Regions from separate parts of the Actinoplanes sichuanensis genome, predicted to be linked through region 1. Evidence: riboswitches for the same ligand, from Rfam matches in the RefSeq annotation. Region 1 holds a riboswitch; each other region holds the start of a gene.
What was found. A riboswitch is a leader RNA that binds a small molecule or an ion and turns the genes downstream of it on or off. The one in region 1 is predicted to bind S-adenosylmethionine.
Positions count from the first base shown of each region.

Region 2: linked by a shared signal. The riboswitch ahead of thrC (threonine synthase) and the one ahead of Q0Z83_RS04870 (GNAT family N-acetyltransferase) in region 1 are both predicted to bind S-adenosylmethionine.
Region 3: linked by a shared signal. The riboswitch ahead of Q0Z83_RS30780 (aminotransferase class V-fold PLP-dependent enzyme) and the one ahead of Q0Z83_RS04870 (GNAT family N-acetyltransferase) in region 1 are both predicted to bind S-adenosylmethionine.

Region 1 covers NZ_AP028461.1:1,119,949-1,127,112, reverse strand. The annotation lists gene Q0Z83_RS04885 (ISAs1 family transposase) at 1-264, shown strand, start outside; gene Q0Z83_RS04880 (HNH endonuclease family protein) at 521-1,135, shown strand; gene Q0Z83_RS04875 (epoxide hydrolase family protein) at 1,146-1,904, opposite strand; gene Q0Z83_RS04870 (GNAT family N-acetyltransferase) at 1,914-2,456, opposite strand; SAM riboswitch class IV at 2,525-2,641, opposite strand; gene Q0Z83_RS04865 (hypothetical protein) at 2,599-3,396, shown strand; gene dacB (D-alanyl-D-alanine carboxypeptidase/D-alanyl-D-alanine endopeptidase) at 3,470-4,876, opposite strand; gene Q0Z83_RS04855 (DUF1810 domain-containing protein) at 5,145-5,630, opposite strand; gene Q0Z83_RS04850 (ChaB family protein) at 5,623-6,018, opposite strand; gene Q0Z83_RS04845 (glycoside hydrolase family 32 protein) at 6,053-7,084, opposite strand; gene Q0Z83_RS04840 (MerR family transcriptional regulator) at 7,146-7,164, shown strand, end outside.
Region 2 covers NZ_AP028461.1:9,995,663-10,002,826, forward strand. The annotation lists gene Q0Z83_RS45875 (AAA family ATPase) at 1-269, opposite strand, end outside; gene Q0Z83_RS45880 (alpha/beta fold hydrolase) at 387-3,101, shown strand; gene Q0Z83_RS45885 (ABC transporter permease) at 3,098-3,967, shown strand; gene Q0Z83_RS45890 (GNAT family N-acetyltransferase) at 4,018-4,926, shown strand; SAM riboswitch class I at 5,044-5,182, shown strand; gene thrC (threonine synthase) at 5,192-6,475, shown strand; gene Q0Z83_RS45900 (hypothetical protein) at 6,712-7,164, opposite strand, start outside.
Region 3 covers NZ_AP028461.1:6,651,385-6,658,548, reverse strand. The annotation lists gene Q0Z83_RS30790 (M20 family metallopeptidase) at 1-635, opposite strand, end outside; gene Q0Z83_RS30785 (DUF1684 domain-containing protein) at 645-1,430, opposite strand; SAM riboswitch class IV at 1,505-1,620, shown strand; gene Q0Z83_RS30780 (aminotransferase class V-fold PLP-dependent enzyme) at 1,637-2,866, shown strand; gene Q0Z83_RS30775 (putative bifunctional diguanylate cyclase/phosphodiesterase) at 2,929-5,211, shown strand; gene Q0Z83_RS30770 (glycoside hydrolase domain-containing protein) at 5,221-7,164, shown strand, end outside.

The DNA.
Region 1 (7,164 bases):
CCCGCTGACCTGCAGAAGTGGGCCAGATCGGAGTGGTTGATCGAGAACCAGGTCCACAACGTCCGAGATGTCACGTTCCGTGAAGATCTTCATCAAGCCCGGACCGGCACCGGACCCGCCGTCATGGCGACACTGCGTAACACCGCGATCGGCTGGCACCGCATCAACGGCGAAACCAACATCGCCCGCGCCAACCGCCGCGCCGACCGCCGTTCAAACGACCTCATCACGGCCGTGACCAGCAGCTACCGGAACATGCAATGACCCTGTGACCAGACAGGCGTCCCGGCGGTCGCGTTTCGGCGTTGAGATGGGCGGACGTCACGGGGACGGGCACAGCGCCGTTCACAGCTCGTACAAAGATTAAGGTCTTGTTTCCAAGGCGGGTTTGTTCTTTTTTGTTCGGACATAAGAAATTCATGAACGTCATCATCCGGTGACGTCCGGCTCCCGTAGATCTGTGTAGTCCGAATCGGACGACACAAAGGAGCCGATCATGCCCCTCTCCCCCCGTCCCGTGATGGCCGTAGTCACGGCCACCCTGATCACTCTCGGCCTGCTGGCGTCCCCGGCCCAGGCCGCGCCCACCGGAATCCCGTCGAAGTCGACGGCGCAGACCTACCTCACCGCACTGACCGTCGCGGCCGAGGCGAACGCGAGCACCTACGACCGCGACCTGTTCCCGCACTGGATCACCATCTCCGGGACCTGCAACACCCGCGAGACGGTGCTGAAGCGGGACGGCACGAACGTGGTCGTCAGCTCGGCGTGCGCCGCCACCTCCGGCTCGTGGTACTCCCCCTACGACGGCGCCACCTGGACCGCGGCCTCGGATCTCGACATCGATCACGTGGTTCCGCTGGCCGAGGCGTGGCGTTCCGGCGCCAGCGCCTGGACCACCAGCAAGCGGCAGAGCTTCGCCAACGACCTGACCCGCCCGCAGCTGATCGCGGTCACCGACAACGTGAACCAGTCCAAGAGCGACCAGGACCCGTCGACCTGGCAGCCGTCGGTCACCTCGTACCGGTGCACCTACGCCAAGATGTGGATCGCGGTCAAGTACTACTGGTCGCTGACCCTCCAGTCGTCGGAGAAGACCGCGCTCCAGACCATGCTCAACACCTGCTCCAGCTGACCACTATCGGTCAGATGAAGTAGTCCCGGATCTCCGGAACCCGGAGGGCGGCCATGGTGCCGCCCTCCGGTGGTGGGGTTACTCCCGCCAGCCAGAACGTGGTCACATCGGTAAGCAGCGCCTCATCGTCGCGACCGCCCCGATCACGCAGACACCATTCGAGCAGCCCGGCCGGCGAGTCGTTAAACGCCACCGCCGCGGCCCCGAGCCCATCGTCCGGCTTCGCCGCCTCTTCCAGACCATCCAGTTGTACGCGGAAAGCGCGCTCCGGATGAAGCTCGGCGAGCATGGCCGCGACAGGTGTTCCGAAACCGCCCCCGTGCACGCCGTATCGGACATAGCCCAGCCGAGCCATGAGTTCCGCCCAGGCTTCGGCCGTCTGTTCCGCGCCGGCCCGCACCCCACCGAACGGGAACCCCGGCAATGTCGGAACGACCAGGTGGAAGTCGGTCGCCAGCACCCTGAGATCGTCGAGAATCCCGAAGACGGTGCCCGGCCCGCCGCGCCCCACGATCAGCGGCAACGCTCCCGGCTTCTGTGAACGCACGTGCAGAAAGTGCACCCGGCACCCGTTGACAGTGGCGATGAACTGCGGAAACGAGTTGAGGCGAGCCTCCTGCCGCCGCCAGTCGAAGTGGGCCTGCCAGTGCTCGACGAGTCCGGTCAACTCGGCCCACCCGGTCCCGGCCGGCCATCGGGTGCGGGCCAGCCGTTCGACCAGGCCGTCGAGATCGTCCTGGGGCACGTCCACACGGAAGGACTCGATCACCCTGTAGGTTTACCGCGTTTCGGACAGCCGGTGTTCCAGGTAGGCGCGACATTCCGGCCACTCCTCGGCCACCACCGAGAACAGGGCCGAATCCCGCAGCCGACCGGCCTCGCCCGGAGCCCAGGATCGGGACCAGTTCCGCAGCACCCCTTCGAACCGGGCACCGACCCCGGCGATGGCGGCCCGCGACCGGGCGTTGCGGGCGTCCGTACTCAGCCCGACCCGGCGCGCGCCCCACCCCTCGAAAGCGTGCTTGAACAGCAGATACTTGGCTTCCAGGTTGATTCCGGAGCGCTGCGCCGAAGCGGCCAGCCAGGTGAATCCGACATCGATCGCGGAGAGCGGCTCACCGCGCGGATCCCAGTAGGCGGTGACACCGACGGCCCGCCCGGCCTGCCGGCTGATCTGCGCATACGGCGCCAGCCCGACCCGAGCGACCTGCTCAGCGATGTACCCGTCGACGGTCGCCGCGGTAGGCACCCAAGTCCAGCCATAGGACTCACGCGACTCCCCGGCGGCCGCGGCCAGATCGGCGGCGTGCCACTCCCCCAACGGTTCAAGCCGGACAAAACGGCCATGCAGAACAGGATGCTCTAAAGCAGTCATGAGAGTCCCCTTGGGCTCGCGGCTTGTCCAGCGCAGGTCGCACTGAACCCGGTCATCACCCGGGGCACCCCGCCCACGAAGCGGAGGGTTGCCGGCCAGCAAGCCGGGGCTGATCGCTGGCACTCATGACCCGCGCGAAACATACCACCGCGCCCCCACGAATCTCGCCCCGGTTTCCTCCACCACACCGCCCGCCGAACCCCGCGCCCCCACCCGCACCGCGGCCCGCCGCGCTCCCACCCACCGCACCGCCACGCCACCGCCCGCCGGACCCGCGCCACCACCGCACCACCGCACCACCGCCCGCCGGACCGCGCGCCACGTCGCGGTCCACCGTCACCGCCACCGCACCACCGCACTGCGCCACGTCGCGGTCCACCACCGCACCGCCCACCACGCTTCCACCCGCCGCGCCGCACGACCGCCCACCGCACCGGTGCCCGCCGCCTTGCCGCCCCGCCGCGCCGCCGTGCCGTCCGCACCGCCGCACCGCCGCACCGCCGCACCGCCGCACCGCCGTGCCGTCCGCACCGCCGCGCCGTCCGCACCGCCGCGCCATCGCGCCACCCGCGGCGTGCTGCACCGCTGCCCGCCGCACCACCACACCACCCGCGCCACCACACCACCCGCACCACCACACCACCCGCACCACCACACCACCCGCACCACCCGCACCACCACACCACCCGCACCACCACACCACCCGCACCGCCGCACCACCCGCACCGCCGCACCACCCGCGCCGCCGCACCATCGCGCCAACCGCGCCGCGCTGCGCGGCAGCCCGCCGCGACACCGCGCCGTCGCGCCGCAGGGAGACGCACTGCGCGGCCCGGGCGAAGCAAGATGGGAACCGCCAAAGCGGCCCCGGCGCTGCCAGCGGTAATACCGGATCGCTGGCGACGAAAGCGAGGCCCACCTCGGGCCGGAAAACAACGTCGGCCGGGAGGCGAAGGCAGCTAAACGGTGGCGAGGGCGACCGCCGCCTCGTCCAGAAGAGGGGCGGCGGTGTCGACGGAGGCGTTCACGATGAAAGTGAACGCCAACCGCCGCCCACCGGCGCCGGTCACGTAACCGGACAGCGCGTTCACCCCGGACAGCGTGCCGGTCTTGGCGCGGACGTTTCCGGCAGCCGCAGTACCCCGCATCCGGTTACGCAGCGTGCCACCGACCATCGGGTCTGCTGAGCCCGCGACGGGCAGCGCCGCCCGGAAAGTGGGGAACCACGTGCGCCGCTGTGCCTTCTCCAACACGGTCGTCACCTGCCGGGCGGTAACCCAGTTACGGCGGCTGAGACCGGACCCGTCACCCATGGTGAGCAGCCTGGTATCGACGCCGAGACGTCCGAGGGCACCTGTCGCCGCGGCCAGACCGGTCGGCCAACTGCCCGGCCGCGCCGGATCGGCGGCCCGTGACATCGCCTTGACCAGTAGCTCAGCGATTCCGTTGTTGGACAGCTTCAGGAACGGCGGCAGGATCTCGGCGAGCGGCCGGGAAACCTGCGCGGCCACGGCTCGGGTGCCACCGGGCGTCACACCCCGCGAGGTCGGCCCGCTCACGGTCACCCCATGTCGCCGTAACGCCGCCCGGAACAGGCCTGCCGCGGTGGCCGCCGGATCTGGCACCGAGACCAGCGCGGACCCGGAACGACCGGCCGCCACCGAGCCACTCAGCGTGACGACCGCCCGGCCGTGTGCCCGAACCGCCCCGACACTGTCCCCACTCCGGGTGACGGCCCGGTTGATCACCCGAACACTTCCGGTCGGCGGCCAGACCCGCACCGTGGGCCGCCGCCCCGCCACACCCCGATATCGGATCTCCACGGCCGCGTTGTCGAACCGCTCGTTCGCCGCGAACGACAGCGCCGAAACCGGCGCGGTGAACCCGTAACTCTCGTCTTGCCAGGACCAGTCGAGCCCCAGCGGCACCCGGTCGAACCAGGTGTCGTCGACGATCAACCGCGCATACCGCTTCGCACCGGCCCGGGCCACGGCCGCGGCGAGCCGGTCGATCCGCTCATATGTCAGCGTGGGGTCGCCCTGCCCGCGGAGGTAGAGAACCCGGCCGTGCCCGCGCACGGTGGTCCGGAACCGGTATCCCGCACCCAGCACCTCGAGCGCGGCGGCCGCGGTCAGCAGTTTCTGGTTGGAGGCGGGAAGCACCCGCACGTCTGGATCATGCTGGTAGACGACCCGCCCGCCGACCGCCTCGCGGACCTCGACCGCCACCGTCGCACCGACCAGCCGTTGATCGGTGAAGATCTGCTCCAGCCGGGCGACGAGCGGATCCGTCGGCGCGGGCGCCGCGACGGCCGGGCCGGGCGGGATCAACAGGACACCAGCGAGAATCACCGAGACAGCACGCATCACCCTGATGGTCACACGCTCGGTGTGGACGGCCCGGCGACCCACCGCCGCGGTCCCCCTTCGGATGACCAGCACTTCCATGCCCGCCATCGTGCCCGCCGGGATGGAGCGGACACGATAGCGCCAGCGTGAGTCTTCAAGGTAGCCCCAGCGTTACCCCACACCAGGCAACCGCCCAGCCGTCACCCGATGCCGACAACCGCCCAGCGGTCACCCCACACCAGGCAACCGCCCAGCCGTCACCCCACACCAGGCAACCGCCCAGCCGTCACCCCACGCCCAACAACTGCAGGGTCAGCGGATCAGGCCCGTCGTAGTACCGGCCGAGCACCCGCTCGAAAACGCCGGCCTCGTCGCCCGCCCGAAGCCACGCGGGCGACCCCGCCGCCGCGGGTGCGAATGCCGGCGCGGACGAGGATGAGGACGCTGCACAGGCGAACAGCGTCATCGACGACCGCAGCTTGAGCACGTCCGGATACCCGAGGATCTCCTCAGCGGTACCGCGCTGATGCCCGAGCACCGCCTCGGCACACGCCACGAGACGCGCCCCGAGGACCGGATGAGCCAGATAGGCCCGAGCCTCCTCGAGGTCGCGAATCGCGTACCGCCGGGCGGTGGAACTGACCCCGAGCCCGTCGAGCTGCGGAAACACGAACCACATCCAGTGTCCGCGCTTGCGGCCGTCGGTCAGTTCGGCGAGGGCCTGCTCGTGGACGCCCTCCTGGGCGTCCACGAAGCGCCGCAGGTCAGCCACGGGCCCGTCGGGTCGCGCGGTCGTTGGCCTTCTGGATGGCGTCGACCAGTTCCGCCTTGGTCATCCGCGACCGCCCGGTGACGTCGAGCCGTCTGGCCACGTCGAGCAGGTGCTTCTTGCCGGCGTTGGCGTCGACCCCACCGGCGGTCTCGGCTCTGGTGTCCCGCCCGCCGGCGGCCTTGGCGTCGCTGGGACCCTTCTTCGCCTTGGGTTCCCAGTGGTCACCGACCTTCTCGAAGGAGTGCTTAACCGCGGAGAACGCGGTGCGATGGGCCCGCTCCCCTTCGCCGTACTGGTCGACGGCCGAGTCGTGGGTCTTGATGAACGTGTCCTGCGCCTTCTTCGGCGAGCGCTTGAGGGTGTCGGGGAGTTCGTCACGTCCAGGCATACCGAAGGGGTTCCCGGCCGTGCGGAGACGAAACTCAGAGCGCCCCGAACCGGGCGAACCGCACTCCGGGCACGGTCGGGCCGGTCCGCCGGGCCACGCCCAGTCCGCTCACTCCTTCGACGGTGACCTCGACGATGTCCGCGTCGGCGAACAGGGTGGTCTCCCCTCCGGCGGGCATCGTGAGGATCAGGTCGCCGTGGTCGCGTACCTCTCCGCCGGCCGCCGTCAGCCCGGTCGCGCCGCTGATCAGATAGGGGTCGAGGTTGGGATGCGGGGTGGCGATCAGCCGGTCGTCGCGGACCGACAGCACCCAGGGCAGGCTGAGCGTGCCCGGCGCGCCGAGGCGGGCGAGGGCGCAGCGCCGCCCGGAGGCGTCGACGAACGTGACCATCGGGCCGACGTCACCACGGCCGAAGGTGCCCCAGGCCCGGGCGGTGAAGTGCATGCCGTCGTAATTGCCGATGCCGTAGGTGAGCTCCCGTCCGGCGGTCAGAAGGAGCACCCACGATCCGTCCAGGGGGAACAGTCGGGGGCAGCCCCAGGTGGTGCGGTCGCGGAAGACGATCACCCCGTCGTACGCCCAGTTCAGCAGGTCGCCCGAGTGGTACTGGAGAATCCCGGCGGTGCCACCGCGGAGGGTGCCGGCCAGCAGCATCCGCCAGCCTGAGCCGGCCCACCACACGTACGGATCACTCATCTCGGTGACCCCGGACGGTGGCCCGCCGAGCAACGGACCGGAGGGATCGCGCTGCCATCCGGCGAAGCCGGGGGTCGGGGTCGCTCGGGCGACCCCGCCGCCGGTGAGGGTGTGGAAGAGGACCGGGCCGTCCGGGCCGGTGACGACGGTGCCGCAGCGGGCCGCGTCTTCGCCGGTCGGCGGGCCGGCCTCCTGTTCGGTCCAGATGATCAGGTCGTCCGAGGTGGCCCGACCCCAGGCCGTGGCGTCGCCGGAGAGATGCTCGTAGAAGACCTGGTAACCGCCGCCGGAGGCGAGCACGCCGAAGAGGTCGCCGACGCGGCCGGCACGCGGGGTGAAGTGCAGCCGGGGCCGCGGCACTCGTTCCATGCCTCAGCGTGGCATCGACGCCTGTCCCGCGCCAGTGGGCGGACGCGGTTAGTCTGACCGGGTGCCTTACACACCGGGGG
Region 2 (7,164 bases), 3.3 Mb from region 1:
ACCGGGACCGGGGTGACGGTGACCTGGCCGCCGTCGCGCATCCCGAGGTTGCCGAGCGTCAGATCGTCGGCGTAGAGCAGCCCGCGCCCGGCCGTCGACTCGGCCTTGGCGACGATCCCGGCCGTGGTCCGGGTGCCGGTCAGCCGCACCGGGTCGCCGGAGCGCAGGGCCAACGCGGCCATCACCTCCGGGTGCAACCGCACGATGCCGCGTCGCGCGTCCAAGGCGGCCGGTCGCAGGGTCACGGTCAGCGTGAGGTCATCGGCCACCGGGCGTGCCTTTCCGAAGGTGGGTCTGAGGCGTCCACGCTATCCGGAGTGGGGTAGCCGCGTCGGCTGAGAGGTTTCACAGGCACCGCTCAGTCGGATCGAGCTAGCGTGTGCGCCATGCCTGACCTGACCGCCGGACTGCGACGTACGCTTTCCCGGCTTCCCCGGCGCCGGGTCCTGCCCGCCGCAGCCGCCCTCGTGGTGCTGGCCGGCGCCGCAGTCTGGGCGCTGCGCCCCACCTCCGACGCCTGGACCACCGAGGACCTTCGGCTCGCCGGTGCCGACGTCGAGTTGGACGCCCGCTTCTACCTGCCGGCCGACCGGGACGGCAAGGTGCCCGCGGTGCTGCTCGCCCACGGGTTCGGCGGCACCAAGGACTCGGTCCGGGACGACGCCGAGTCGCTCGCCGAGCGTGGGTACGCCGTTCTCGCGTACACCGCGCGGGGTTTCGGCCGCAGCACCGGACAGATTCACCTGGACAGCCCGGACCACGAGGTCAAGGACGCGCAGAAGCTGCTCGACTGGCTGGCCACCCGTCCCGAGGTGGCCACCGACGGCGCCGGCGACCCGAAGGTGGCGGCGGTCGGCGGCTCCTACGGCGGCGCGCTGGCCCTCATGCTGGCCGGTCAGGACTCTCGGGTCGACGCGATCGTCCCGCAGATCACCTGGAACGATCTGAACCAGGCTCTGGTCCCGGGCGGCGTCTTCAAGAAGGCGTGGGCCGGTTATTTCTTCGGCAACGGAGCCGGGTCCCTGATGCAGGGCCGCGGTCAGGAGCAGGGAGACCCCGCCTGCGGCCGGTTCGCTGAGGACGTCTGCCAGGCCTACCTGCAGATGGCCACCACCGGCACCCCCGACGAGGCCACCAGGGCACTGCTGCTCAAGTCCAGCCCGGCCACCGTGCTCGACAAGATCAAGGCGCCGACCCTGCTGATTCAGGGCGCGGTCGACACGCTCTTCCCGCTCTCCGAGGCGGACGCCAACGCCAAAGGGATCGCCGCGACCGGCACACCGGTGCGAGTCGCCTGGTTCACCGGCGGTCACGACGGCGGCACCGGCCCGACCTCCGACTCCGACCGGCTCAAGTACCTGACGGTCCAGTGGCTCGACCACTACCTGAAGGGCGAGGGCGACGCGCCGGGCGACGACTTCACGTTCTCCCGGGTCGCCGGGTTCAGCGCGCTCGACCGCGGCCTGGTCACCAACGGCTACTCCACCGACTCGTACCCCGGGCTCACCGGCACCGGCCGCACCGAGATCACCGTGCAGGGTCCGGCGCAGCCGATCGCGAACCCGCCGAACGGCAACCCGGGCGCCATCTCCTCGGTGCCGGGCATCACCAGCCGGCTCAGTTCGGTGCTCAGCGGCGGCGTCGCCATGGACGTCCCGGGCCAGCACGCGATCTTCGAGTCGGCCGCGTTGACCGCTCCGGTCGAGGTGGCCGGCGCGCCCACGGTGCGGTTGCGGGCGGCGTCCCCGACCGGCGAGGCGGTTCTCTTCGTCAAGCTCTACGACGTCGACCCCAACGGGTCGGCGACGCTCAGCGCGGGCCTGGTCGCGCCGATCCGGCTCACCGGCCTGCCGACCGATATCGCCCAGGCCCAACCGGTCAGCGTGACGCTTCCGGCGATCGTCCGGCAGATCGAGGCAGGTCATCTGGTACGGGTCACCGTCGCCACCTCCGATCAGGCATTCCTCACGCCCGCCCAGCCCGCGACGTACACGGTCGCGGTGGAACCGGTGCTGACCCTGCCGACGCTGACCGGCACACCGATCGCCGACCCGGGCAGCCTCTGGTGGTACGTGCTGGCCGGCGTGATCGGGGTGATCCTGCTCGGTCTGGTGCTGCTCCTGCTGGTCAGCCGGATCCGGCACCGGCGGCGGGACGTCGCCGTGGTCGAAGAGCACGCGGACACCCCGCTCGTGGTGAACGGGCTGCGCAAGGCGTACGGCGACGGGTTCGTGGCGGTCCAGGAGATCGGCTTCACCGTCCAGCGCGGCCAGGTCGTCGGCCTGCTCGGCCCGAACGGCGCCGGCAAGACCACCACACTGCGGGTGCTGATGGGCCTGACCCAGCCGACCGCCGGTGAGATCTACGTCTTCGGGCACCGGCTGGTCCCCGGCGCCCCGATCCTGTCGCGGGTCGGTGCGCTGGTCGAGGGCCCGGGTTTCCTGCCGCACCTGACCGGTGAGGAGAACCTGAAGGCGTACTGGCAGGCCACCGGCCGCCCGTGGGAGGACGCCCACTTCTCCGAGGCGCTGGAGATCGCCGGCCTGGGCGACTCGGTGCACCGCAAGACCCGTAAGTACAGCCACGGCATGCGGCAGCGGCTCGCCATCGCACAGGCCATGCTCGGCCTGCCGGAGCTGCTGGTGCTCGACGAGCCGACGGACGGGCTCGACCCGCCGCAGATCGCCGAGATGCGTCGGGTCCTCCAGCGGTACGCGACCGACGGCCGGGCCGTGCTGGTCTCCAGCCACCTGCTCGCCGAGGTGGAGCAGACCTGCACCCACGCGGTCGTCGTCAACAAGGGCCGGATCGTCGCGTCCGGCCCGGTCAGCGACATCGTCGGGGACTCCCCGTCGGTGCAGCTCGACGTCTCCGACGTGCCCGCCGCCACCCGGATCCTGCAGGACCTGGGCGTGGCCTCGGTCAAGACCGAGGGTCCGAACGGCCTGATCGTCGACATGAACGGCACGGCCCGGTCCGAGGTGGTCGCCTCCCTGGTCGGGGCCGGTATCGGGGTGGACCGGCTGGTGCCGCGCCGCCGTCTGGAGGACGCGTTCCTGTCCCTGGTCGGCGACAACTCGCGAGGAAGTGGGGACCGATGACCACGCTGGAAGCGGCGCCCGGCTACAAGCCGTCGCGCACGATGCCGATCTGGGCCGAGGTGCGCCGGCAGGCGTCCCGGCGGCGTACCCAGCTGGCGCTCGGTTTCATGGTGCTGCTGCCGCTGATCGTGTTGGCCGCGTTCGAGTTCGGTGGCGGCGGCCGGGACGACGACGACGGCAACGGCGGTGGCGCGTTCAGCAGCATGGCCGACCTGGCCACCTCCGGTGGGCTCAACTTCGCGCTCTTCGGGCTGGCCGTCTCAGCCGGGTTCCTGCTGGTCGTGGTGGTCGCGCTGTTCTTCGGGGACACGGTGGCCAGTGAGGCGAGCTGGGGCAGCCTGCGCTACCTGCTGGCGATCCCGGTCCCGCGGGCCCGGCTGCTCGGTGTCAAGCTGATCGTCGCCGCCGGGTATTCGCTGCTCGCCCTGTTCCTGCTGGTCGGCACCAGTCTGCTGGTCGGCACCCTGCGGTACGGCTGGTCCCCGATGGGCAGCACGATCGCCGCCGAGATCCCACCCGGTGAGGGCCTGCTGCGGCTACTGGGCATCTGCGCCTACCTGGCGACCACCCTGCTCGTGGTGGCCGGCCTGGCGTTCCTGCTGTCAGTGCTGACCGATGCCGCTCTCGGCGCGGTCGGCGGCGCGGTGCTGCTCTGGATCCTGTCCAGCATCCTGGACCAGATCGACGCGCTCGGCGGCATCCGTAACGGCCTGCCGACCCACTACACGGACGCCTGGATGGGCCTGCTGTCCACCCCGGTGCAGACCGAGGACCTGGCGAAGGGCGCGATCTCCGCGGTCGTCTACGCCACACTGTTCTGGGGGATCGCGTTCTACCGCTTCACCCGCAAGGACGTCACCTCCTGACGGGTAAATCGGGTTGACGGCCGGGGCGGCCGCGGGGTGGCATGGCGGCCGTGACGGCTGACTTCTCGATCCGCCCGGCCCGCCCCGACGACGCCGCGGAGGCGGTCGCTCTCCGCTCCGCGGTCCACCCCTATCTGGTTCGTGGTGAAGCGGCCACCCGCCGCATGTTCGCCGAGCCACCACCCGGCGGGGACCGGATCTTCCGGGTGGCCGAGAGCGACGCCGGGATCGTCGGCCTCACCTCGGCGTTCCGGGACACCCGCTCGGCGGACTCCGGTTTCGGGCGGGTCGCGCTGCACGTGCACCCACAGCACCGGCGCCGAGGCATCGGCGCGGCCCTGCTCGCCGAGGCGGTCGGCCACCTGCGTTCGGTCGGGGTGCGCCGGGCGAGCAGTTGGGCCGCTCCGGAGTCGGTCGGGTTCGCCGGCGCGCACGGCTTCACGCCGTCCCGGGAGATGCGCTTCTCGGCCCTGGACCTGACCGGGTTCGGGGACCGGCCGTTCGTGCCGGCGCCGCCCGGGATCCAGGTGGTGCGGCTGCGCGAGGTGACGGAGGAGGCGCTGTACGCGGCGGATGTGGCGGCCGCGACCGATGAGCCCGGTGAGACGGCGCCGCAGCCGACGCCGTACCCGTTGTGGCGTTACGAGATCTGGGATGAGCCGGGCCTGGACCGGGACGCCAGCATCGCCGCTGTCGCGGACCGGGAGATCGTGTCGTTCTCGCTGGTGCTGCGCGACGGCGACCGGATCTGGTCGGACATGACCGCCACCGTCCCGGCGTATCGCGGCCGGGGCCTGGCCCGGCTGGTGAAGACGGCGGCGCTGCGCCGGGCCGCGGCCTCCGGTGTGCGGGCCGCCTACACCAGCAACGACGAGGAGAACGCCCCGATGCTCGCGGTGAACGAGCGGCTCGGCTACCGCCCGGTGGCCCGTCAGGTCTCCTGCCTGGCCGAGCTCTGAAGATCAACCCCCGGCCGGCCCAGGGCCGGCCGGACAGGGGAAGGAGGTGGCTCACACATCGGGAAGACCGTGTGGTGTTCACGGCATCTCGTCGTAAGGTGTGGGAAACAACTGAATACCTCATCCAGAGGGGCAGAGGGATACGGCCCGACGAAGCCCCGGCAACCACCGCGCAGCGATTCTCGATGACGAGCCGCGTGTGGCAGGTGCTAATTCCGTCCCCGTTTCGGCAGGTCGCCGCGGGGAAAGATGAGAGGAAACTCTGATGACGTCTGTCGTTGACGCACCCTCGACCACCTCCACGTCGCCCGCTCGCGGTCTGATCTGTCGCGCCTGCGGCGCCGAGTACCCGCTCGCCGCGCAGCACGCTTGTTACGAGTGTTTCGGCCCGCTCGAGGTCGCGTACGACGAGGCGGCCCTCGCGCGGGTGACCCGGGCCCAGATCGAGGCGGGCCCGCAGAACATCTGGCGTTACGCGGCCCTCCTGCCGGCCGGCCAGGACCCGGCGACCCGGGTGACCCTCGACCCCGGCCTGACCCCGCTGGTGGCCGCCCCGCAGCTGGCCGCGGCGGTCGGCATCGAGGCCCCGCTCTACGTCAAGGACGACTCGCAGAACCCGACCCACTCGTTCAAGGACCGGGTCGTCTCGGTGGCCCTGACCGCGGCCAAGGAGCTGGGCTTCAAGCGGTTCTCCTGCGCCTCGACCGGCAACCTGGCCAACTCGGTCGCCGCCCACGCCGCCCGGGCCGGTGTGCCGAGCATCGTCTTCATCCCCTCCGATCTGGAGCCGGGCAAGATCATCACGACCGCGGTGTACGGCGGCGAGCTGGTCGCCATCGAGGGTTCCTACGACGACGTGAACCGGCTGTGCAGCGAGCTCGTGGAGACCGACGAGTTCGAGGACACCGCGTTCGTGAACGTGAACGTCCGTCCGTTCTACGCCGAGGGCTCGAAGACGCTCGGCTACGAGGTGGCCGAGCAGCTCGGCTGGCGCATCCCGGCCCAGGTGGTCATCCCGATGGCCTCCGGTGAGCTGCTCACCAAGGTGGACAAGGCGTTCTCCGAGCTGGTCGAGATCGGACTCGCCGAGGCTCCGGAGGGCGGCTGGACCGTGTTCGGCGCCCAGTCCGAGGGCTGTAACCCGATCGCCGTCGCCCTGCACGCCGACACCGACGTGATCACCCCGGTGAAGCCGACCGGCATCGCGAAGTCGCTGAACATCGGTGACCCGGCCGCCGGGCCGTACGCGATCGAGGCCGTCAAGCGCACCGGCGGCTGGATGGACTACGCGAACGACGAGGAGATCCGGGCCGGCATCCGGCTCCTGGCCGAGACGACCGGCATCTTCGCCGAGACCGCCGGCGGCACCACCGTCGCGGTGCTCAAGAAGCTGGTGGCCAGTGGCAAGCTCGACCCCACCAAGGAGACCGTCGTTTACAACACCGGTGAGGGTCTGAAGACACTCGACGCGGTGGCCGGCCAGGTTGGACCGACCCACACGATCAAGCCGTCGTTGCGCGGCGCCCGGGAGGCCGGCCTGCTCGGCTGACCCCGTTACGGGTCGTCCGAGCGGTCGGGCGAAGGTCACCAATTCGTGACCAAATCTCACTGACCGTCACCGACGATCAGCCGGTTGTCAGAATTACCTCCTCCGAGGACTTGCACTCCGATCTCCGGATGGGCAGGATGCTCTCTGCGGGAGGACGCGACGCCGTACGAGGCCCCTCACCAGAGCTTGGCGACAATCTCCAGAGGGTCCCAACGATCCAGCGCTGACCCAAACGGCTACGTGCCCGGAGGTGCTGTGCGTCCGTCCTCCCGACCAAACATCTTCTGCGCCCACGGGCGAAGCGGCAGTTCGAGCGGGTAGTGCCCGTCGGCCAGGCCCGCGTTCTTCTCGAACCAGTTGCGCACCCCGTAGGACTTGGTCAGCGCGATCGACCAGCCACACGCGAGCCAGTAGGCGGGCCAGAACAGCGGGCCGAAGAACGCGTACTGACTCGCGTGCCGGGACTCGTGGGTGAACAGCCGGATCCGCTCTTCGGCGAGCAGCCACTCGGCGGGGCGGTTCGTGATGATCACCGAGCCGACCGTGAAGCAGGAGCCGGCCGGCATCCGGAACCGGAAGTTCTCGGCGATCAGCACCCCGTGCCGTCCTCGCCGGACCTTCGTGCCGGTGCCGAGAGCCACCAACAGCCCGACCAGGGTCGTCCCGTTCACCGCGGTCAGCGTCGTCCG
Region 3 (7,164 bases), 5.5 Mb from region 1:
ACCGTCGTCACCCACGCCTCGGCGGCCGGGGTGGGGTACCGCTCGAGCAGCCGACGCACCCCCTCGACCACCGCGGCCAGCGCGTTCGACCCGAGCCACGGGTAGGCGGCGTGCGCGGTCCGGCCGGAGGCGGCGAGCCGGGCCCGGATGATCCCCTTCGACTCGTTGACCACCCGCAGCCCACTCTGCTCGCCGATGATCACGAACCCGGCCCGGATCCCCCGCGCCACCTGGTGACCGGTCCCGTCGAAGCCGCCCACCTCCTCGTCGGTGACCAGCTGCAACCCGATCGGGTAGGGCAGAGTGGCGGCCAGGTCCCGGAAGACCTGGGTCATCACCAGAGCGGCAGCCTTCATGTCGTGGGCGCCGCGGCCGTAGAGCCGGTCGCCGTCCAGGCGCGGGACGAACTGGTGCGGCTCGCCGGGCACCACGTCCAGGTGCGCGTTGAGGATCACCCGCGGCGGGCCGGGCCGACCGGGGGTGGTCAGCAGCGCGCTCGGCCTGCCATGGGACTCGAATCGCCGTACCCGGAAATCCGGACCGGCCACCGTGAGCAGCAGGTCGAGCGCATGCCGCAGCTCGTCCGGGCGATCCGCGGTCGAGCGGATCGCGATGAGCGCCGCGAGGTCCTCCATGGACGGACCCTACGCCGGAATCCTCTCGCCCGCCTCGACCGCGACCGGCAGCTTGTTGCCGGCCGGCGGCAGCGGGCAGGTCGCGAAGTCGACGTACGCGCACGGCAGGTTCGTGGCCCGGTTGAAGTCCAGTGTCACGGTGCCGTCCGCGGCGGGCGCGGCGACGGCCAGGCTCCGGTTCGCCGCGTAGGTGGTCAGCCCCGACGTCGCGTCGGTGAACAGCACGGACAGCGACCCGGGCGTGTTGCCGTTGAACGCGATCAGCGACAGCTGCTCGCCGCCGGCCTCGAACTCGATGCGCCCCGGCGCCTCGTAGACGTGCTCGATGCCCTCGGCCACCGAACCCACGGTGGTCGGCTTCGGCTCGTCGAACCTGACGAACCGCCCGGTCACCACCCACTTCTCGTCGGCCGGATAGGCGGGCGTACCGGTGTAGGCGGTGAGCAGCGGGCTCCGCGGGCTCCGTGGCCGCACCACGTCGTAGCCGCCGCGCCGGGCGATCTCGATGTGCACGTCGCCGTGCTCCACGATCACGTCGGCGCGCTCCGCGATCGGCTCGAACGTGTGCGTGCCGGTGATCGTGCCGGTCGCGGTGGTCAGCGATTCACCCTCACCCAGGGCCACGGTGACGCCGGACGGTCCGGTACTCCACGCGCCGGGGGCGTCGTCGAAGCTCTGCGGCGTCTCGGTGAGCCAGTGCAGGCCGGTGATCGCGAGGAAGCCGTGCGGATCGGCGCGCCGCTTCTCGTGCTCGGTGTGCCATTGGTCCCACTGCTGCTGGAACGAGGTCGTCATGAGGCATGACTGTATTCCCTACTTCGAGCGTGGGAAATGGACGACGGACGTGACATCTGCTAACTTCGGCGGCAGGTCATGAGTGCCAGCGCGTAGCCCCGGCTTGCTGGCCGGCAACCCTTCCGTTCGCGACGGGGTGCCCCGGGTGAGGACCGGGCCGTCTGTCGACCGACAGCGGCAAACGGCGAACCCGTGGAGGCGCGGTCATGCCATCTTCCTCTCTCGCATTCAGCTCCCCGCTCGACGTCATCGGTCCGGACGACGACTTCGTGCATCTCGACTACGCGGCGTCGGCGCCCTGCGTGCGGGCGGCCGCCGAGGCCGTTCAGGACCTCCTTCCCCGGTACGGCAGCGTGCACCGGGGCACCGGGGTGCGCTCGCAGGCGTCCACCCTCGCCTACGAGCTGGCCCGGGACGTGGTGGCCGAGTTCGTGGGCGCCCGCCCCGGCGACTCGGTGATCTTCACCCGGAACACCACCGACGCCCTCAACCTGCTGGCCCGGGCCCTGCCGGCCGGGACCACCACCGTGCAGTTCGAGGGCGAGCACCACGCCAACCTGCTGCCCTGGCCGAACCCGCTGCGTCTGCCCGCCCCGGCCTCGCCCGACGACGCGATCGCCGCCCTCAAGCAGGCCCTCGACGGGCGGGTGGGGCCGGTGGTGTTCACCGTCACCGGGGCGAGCAACGTCACCGGCGAGGTGTGGCCGGTGCGTGAGCTGGCCGACGTGGCGCACTCGTACGGCGCCCGGGTGGTCGTCGACGCCGCCCAGCTCGCCCCGCACGTCCCGGTCGACCTCGACGACCTGGGCGCCGACTATCTGGCCTTCTCCGGTCACAAGCTGTACGCCCCGTTCGGTGCCGGGGTGCTCGTCGGCCGCTCGGACTGGCTGGACGCGGCCGAGCCGTACCTCGCCGGTGGGGGCGCGAGCGCCGCGGTGGGTGACCGTCCCGGCGAGCTGACCTGGGCCACCGGCCCGGCCCGGCACGAGGGCGGCACCCCCAATCTGCTCGGTGCGGTGGCCCTGGCCGCGGTCTGTGAGGCGCTCACCCAGGCCGGCCGGGTCGCCCGGCACGAGCACGAGCAGCGGCTGCTGGCCCGGCTGCGCTCCGGCCTGGCCGGGGTGCCGGGGGCGATCGAGGTCAGCCTGTTCGGCCCGGACCACCCGCGGGTGGGCATCGTGTCGCTGGCGCTGCCGGGTCACGACCCGGCCGAGGTCGCCCAGCGGCTGGGCCGGGAACACGGCATCGGCGTCCGGGCCGGCCAGTTCTGCGCCCACCCACTGGTTCGCCGGCTGACCGACAGCGACCGGACCGGCGCGTGCGGCGACGGCGTGACCGGCCTGCTGCGGATCAGTTTCGGGCTGGGCAGCACCGAGAACGACGTGGACCGGGCGGTCGGTGCGCTGGCCGCGGTACTCGGCACGGATCGCACCTGACCTACAACCGGCCCGGTCCTGTGACCCGTACCCCATCCGGCCGATGCTGCGTTCGTGGCGACGTGGATGGCGAGGCTCCGCGACCGGCTTCCGGCCGGGGGAGGCTCAACGACGAGGACTGGGCGGGTCGGCACCGGCTGCTGACGGTGCTGCTTGCCCTGTGCATGGTGTTCTTCACCGTGTTCGGTGTGCTCCGCGGCGCCGGGGCGCCGGAGCTGCTGATCACCGACGGACTGGTGCTGACCAGCCTGGTGATCGCGACCGCGCTGAGGAACCGGCGGATCCGTTCGGTCGCCGTGGCGCTCGGTTACGTGGCCGCCTGCGGCGGCTTCGTGATCGTCTGCGACGGTCTCACCGAGGCGCATTTCACGTTCTTCATCCTGATCCCGGCGCTCGCCCTCTATCGGGACTGGGCGCCGTTCGGTGGCTTCCTGGTCGGCACGACCCTGCACCACGCCGGGTTCGGTGTGGCCGAGGCGGACCACACCTTCGGCCACGACTCGGCGCAGCAGCACCCGCTGGTCTGGGCGCTGCTGCACGGCGCCGCGGTGCTCTGCGCCGCGTCGTTCCAGCTGGTCGCGTGGCGGTTCAACGAGATCGAGGAGCAGCGTGCCGAGGAGCACCTGAACGAGAGCCAGGCCCAGCTCAGCGTCGCCTTCGACGAGACGCCGGTGCCGATGGCCATGTTCGCCACCGACGGCCGGCTGCTGCGTACCAACGCCGCCTACCGCAACTGGCTGCGCCTGCCCGCCGAACTCCCCGCCGACTTCACGGTCCGCAACCTGCCGCTGCGCCCGATGCAGCCGGACGAGCCGCGGTACGCCCAGCTGCTCACCCAGACCCGCGAGCCGATCACGATGACCCGGCAGTACATGCGTACCGACACCGGCGCGCTGATCTGGGTGCAGACCCACGCGACCGGCCTCTACGACCGGGACGGCGGGCTGCGGCTGATCTTCGTGCACTGCAACGACGTGACCGCGGTCCGCGACCACGAGGCCGAGCTGCGCTACCAGGTGCGGCACGACTCGCTGACCGGCCTGCTGTCCCGCAAGGCGTTCGAGCAGGACCTGACCGAGATGCTCAGGGTCGCGACCCAGCCGGTCAGTGTCATCTACCTGGACGTCGACCGCTTCAAGTCGATCAACGACGGCGCCGGGCACACCACCGGCGACGACGTGCTGCGCGCCCTCGCGGTCCGGCTGACCCACGTGGTCCCGGCCGGCTCCCTGCTCGCCCGGCTCGGCGGTGACGAGTTCATCGTCGCGTTGACCGGACCGTCCGGTGGCGGGCTGCGGGTCGCCGACGACATCCTCGCCTCGCTGGCCGAGCCGCTCGCGGTCGGCGGCTACGAGCTGCCGGTCGCCTGCAGCATCGGCGTCACCACGGTGACCGGGCCGAGCCACGCCGACGACGTGGTCCTGGCCGCCGACACCGCGATGTACGCGGCCAAGCGCGCCGGCGGCAACCGGGTCCAGGTGTTCACCGACGAGCTGCGCGTGCCCGTACAGGAGAAGATCGCCGCCGAGGCCCGGGTCCGCCGGGCGCTGGCCGGCGACCCGCGGCTCACCCTGCCGCTCTGGTTCCAGCCGGTGGTCTCCACCGTGACCGGCCGGATCGCCGGTGCCGAGGCGCTGGTCCGGATGCGTACCCCGGAGGGGGAGATCCTCAGCCCGTTCCACTTCATCCTCGCCGCCGAGGAGACCGGCCTGATCGTGCCGCTCGGCGAGCACGTGCTGCGCTCGGCGATCGACCACCTGCTGCACTGGCAGGACCGGCTCGGCTACGTCTCGGTCAACGTCAGCCCCCGCCAGCTCGCCGAACCGGACTTCGTGCCGATGGTCGCGAGCGTGCTGGCCGGGTTGCCCGGCTTCGACCCGTCCCGGATCGTCCTGGAGATCACCGAGACCGCCCTGCTCGCCTCGACGGTCGACGTCAGCGAGCGGCTCACCGCGCTCAAGCAGCTCGGCGTACGGATCGCGCTGGACGACTTCGGCACCGGGTACAGCTCGCTGACCTGGCTGAAGTCACTGCCGGCCGACATCGTCAAGCTGGACCGCTCGTTCGTGGCCGGCCTGGCCGAGGACCAGCGCAAGGCGTCGATCATCCAGGCCGTGCTGTGGCTGGCCCGCTCGCTGGGCATGTCCACCATCGCCGAGGGGGTCGAGGAGGCGGCCGACTGGGAGGCACTGCGCGTCGCCGGCTGCCCGGCCGTGCAGGGCTACTTCTTCAGCAAGCCGCTGCCCGCCGCCGAGTTCGACGTCATGCTCCGCGAGTCCTTCGAAAGGGCCACCTTCGAGGGAGTTCACTTGCGCGAAACCATGGGGACAGCTGTGGCCGGTTAGAGTCCGGCCATCCTTGACAAAGTAGATCCATTCATCGGCACCGCGGCCACCGACCTGCCCAGGGCACACGGTCTGGCCGCCACGTGGTGGTGGCCGAAGCCGCAGGTGGGTAACACCCACCCCGGGGCCACCTCCCCCCTCGGCATGGTCTCGGCCTGCGCGTACTCGGGGGCGTACCCGACCGGATATGGCCGGTACGCCAAGAACACCGAGGGCGTGCCCGAGGAGATGTTCGACAGGCACCAGGCCTCCGGGTTCACGCATTTCCAGCAGTCCGGCACCGGCGCGATCCGCAAGTACTACAACTACGTGCGGGTCACCCCGATGGTCCAGCCCCTCGACGACCTCGGCCAGTCCTGGCCGCTGGAGGACGAGCGGGCCGAGGCCGGCTACTACGCGGCCAATCTGGACACCGGCGTGCGCTGCGAGATCACCGTGGGGGAGAAGGTCGCGGTCCACCGCTACACGTTCCCCGACCACCACAGTGCCCGGGTCGTCATCGACCTGTCGTGCGGTGGCCTGGCGATAGACCTCGGCCGGACCGTGCCGCTGCGTGCCCAGGCCGAGAGCATGGGCCATGGCCGCGCCCAGGGCACCGTGGTGATGGAGGGAATCCCGCTCTCGGTGCACATCGAGGTGGACAGTCCCGGCTGGCGGCAGATGCTCTGGTACGACCGGCGGCTCATCCCCGGCGGCACCCGGCTCGACTTCGACAGCATCCGGCACACCACGCTGCGCCCGTTCGGCATGCTCTTCATGGGACCGACCCGCGCCGGGCAGACCATCGAGGTCCGGATGGGTTTCTCGCTGCGCGGCTGCGACCAGGCCCGGCAGAACCTGGAGCGCGAGTGCGGCACCGGCGTCTCGGCCTTCGAGACCGTGCGCGACAAGACCCAGGACCGCTGGCGCGACCACCTCGGCCGGGTCCGGGTCGACGGCGGCACCGACAACCGGCGCACCGTGATGGCCACCGCGCTGTACCACTCGCTGATCAAGCCGTGCATCGCCGACGACGAGAGCCCCAACTGGCCCGACCCCGGCCCGTACGCGTTCGACATCTGCACCATGTGGGACATCTACAAGACGCAGATGCCGCTGCTGTCGGCGATCGCGCCGGACCGCTACGCGGACATGCTGGAGTCGCTGATCCGGGTCTGCGAGGAGGAGGGCAACTTCCCGATCGGCTACCGGATGGCCCGTGGCGCCGACCGGTTCTTCCGGCAGGCCAGCGCGCTCGCGCACACCGCCCTGGCCGACGTGCAGGCGCTACGCCGGCCGGGCATCGACTGGACCTGGGCCCTCGTGCACATGGTCGACGACCTGCGGCGGATGTACGGCGAGGACTTCTGGGAACACGGCGTGGTGCATCCGATCACGCACACCCTCGATCTGTCGTACGCCCACCACTGCACCGCCAAGGTGGCCCGCGCCCTCAACGACCACCGCCTCGCCGCCGACCTGGAACGGCGCAGCCGCGACTGGGTGAATGCCTTCGACCCGAAGACCGGACTGCTGCGCGACTCGGAGTTCTACGAGGGCGGCAAGTGGAACTACTCGTTCCGCCTGATGCACGACATGGCCGGGCGGATCGCCCTGGCCGGCGGCGACGCGGCGTTCAGTTTCATGCTGGACCGGTTCTTCGGTTACGGCGCGGCCCCGGTCAAGCAACCCGGCCGCTGTCCCGACCCGGTCGAGATGGCCACCGGGTACGCCTTGAACCGGTTCGAGGGCCTCAACAACGAGCCGGACATGGAGGTGCCGTGGGCGTACCACTACTCGGGCCGTCCGGACCGGACCGCCGAGATCGTCAACTCGGCGCTCACCTGGCAGTTCGGCACCGGGCCGGGCGGTCTGCCGGGCAACGACGACTCGGGTGGCCTGAGCGCCTGGTACGTGTGGGCGTCGCTGGGCCTGTTCCCGGTCGCCGGTCAGAACATGTTCCTGGTCAACGCC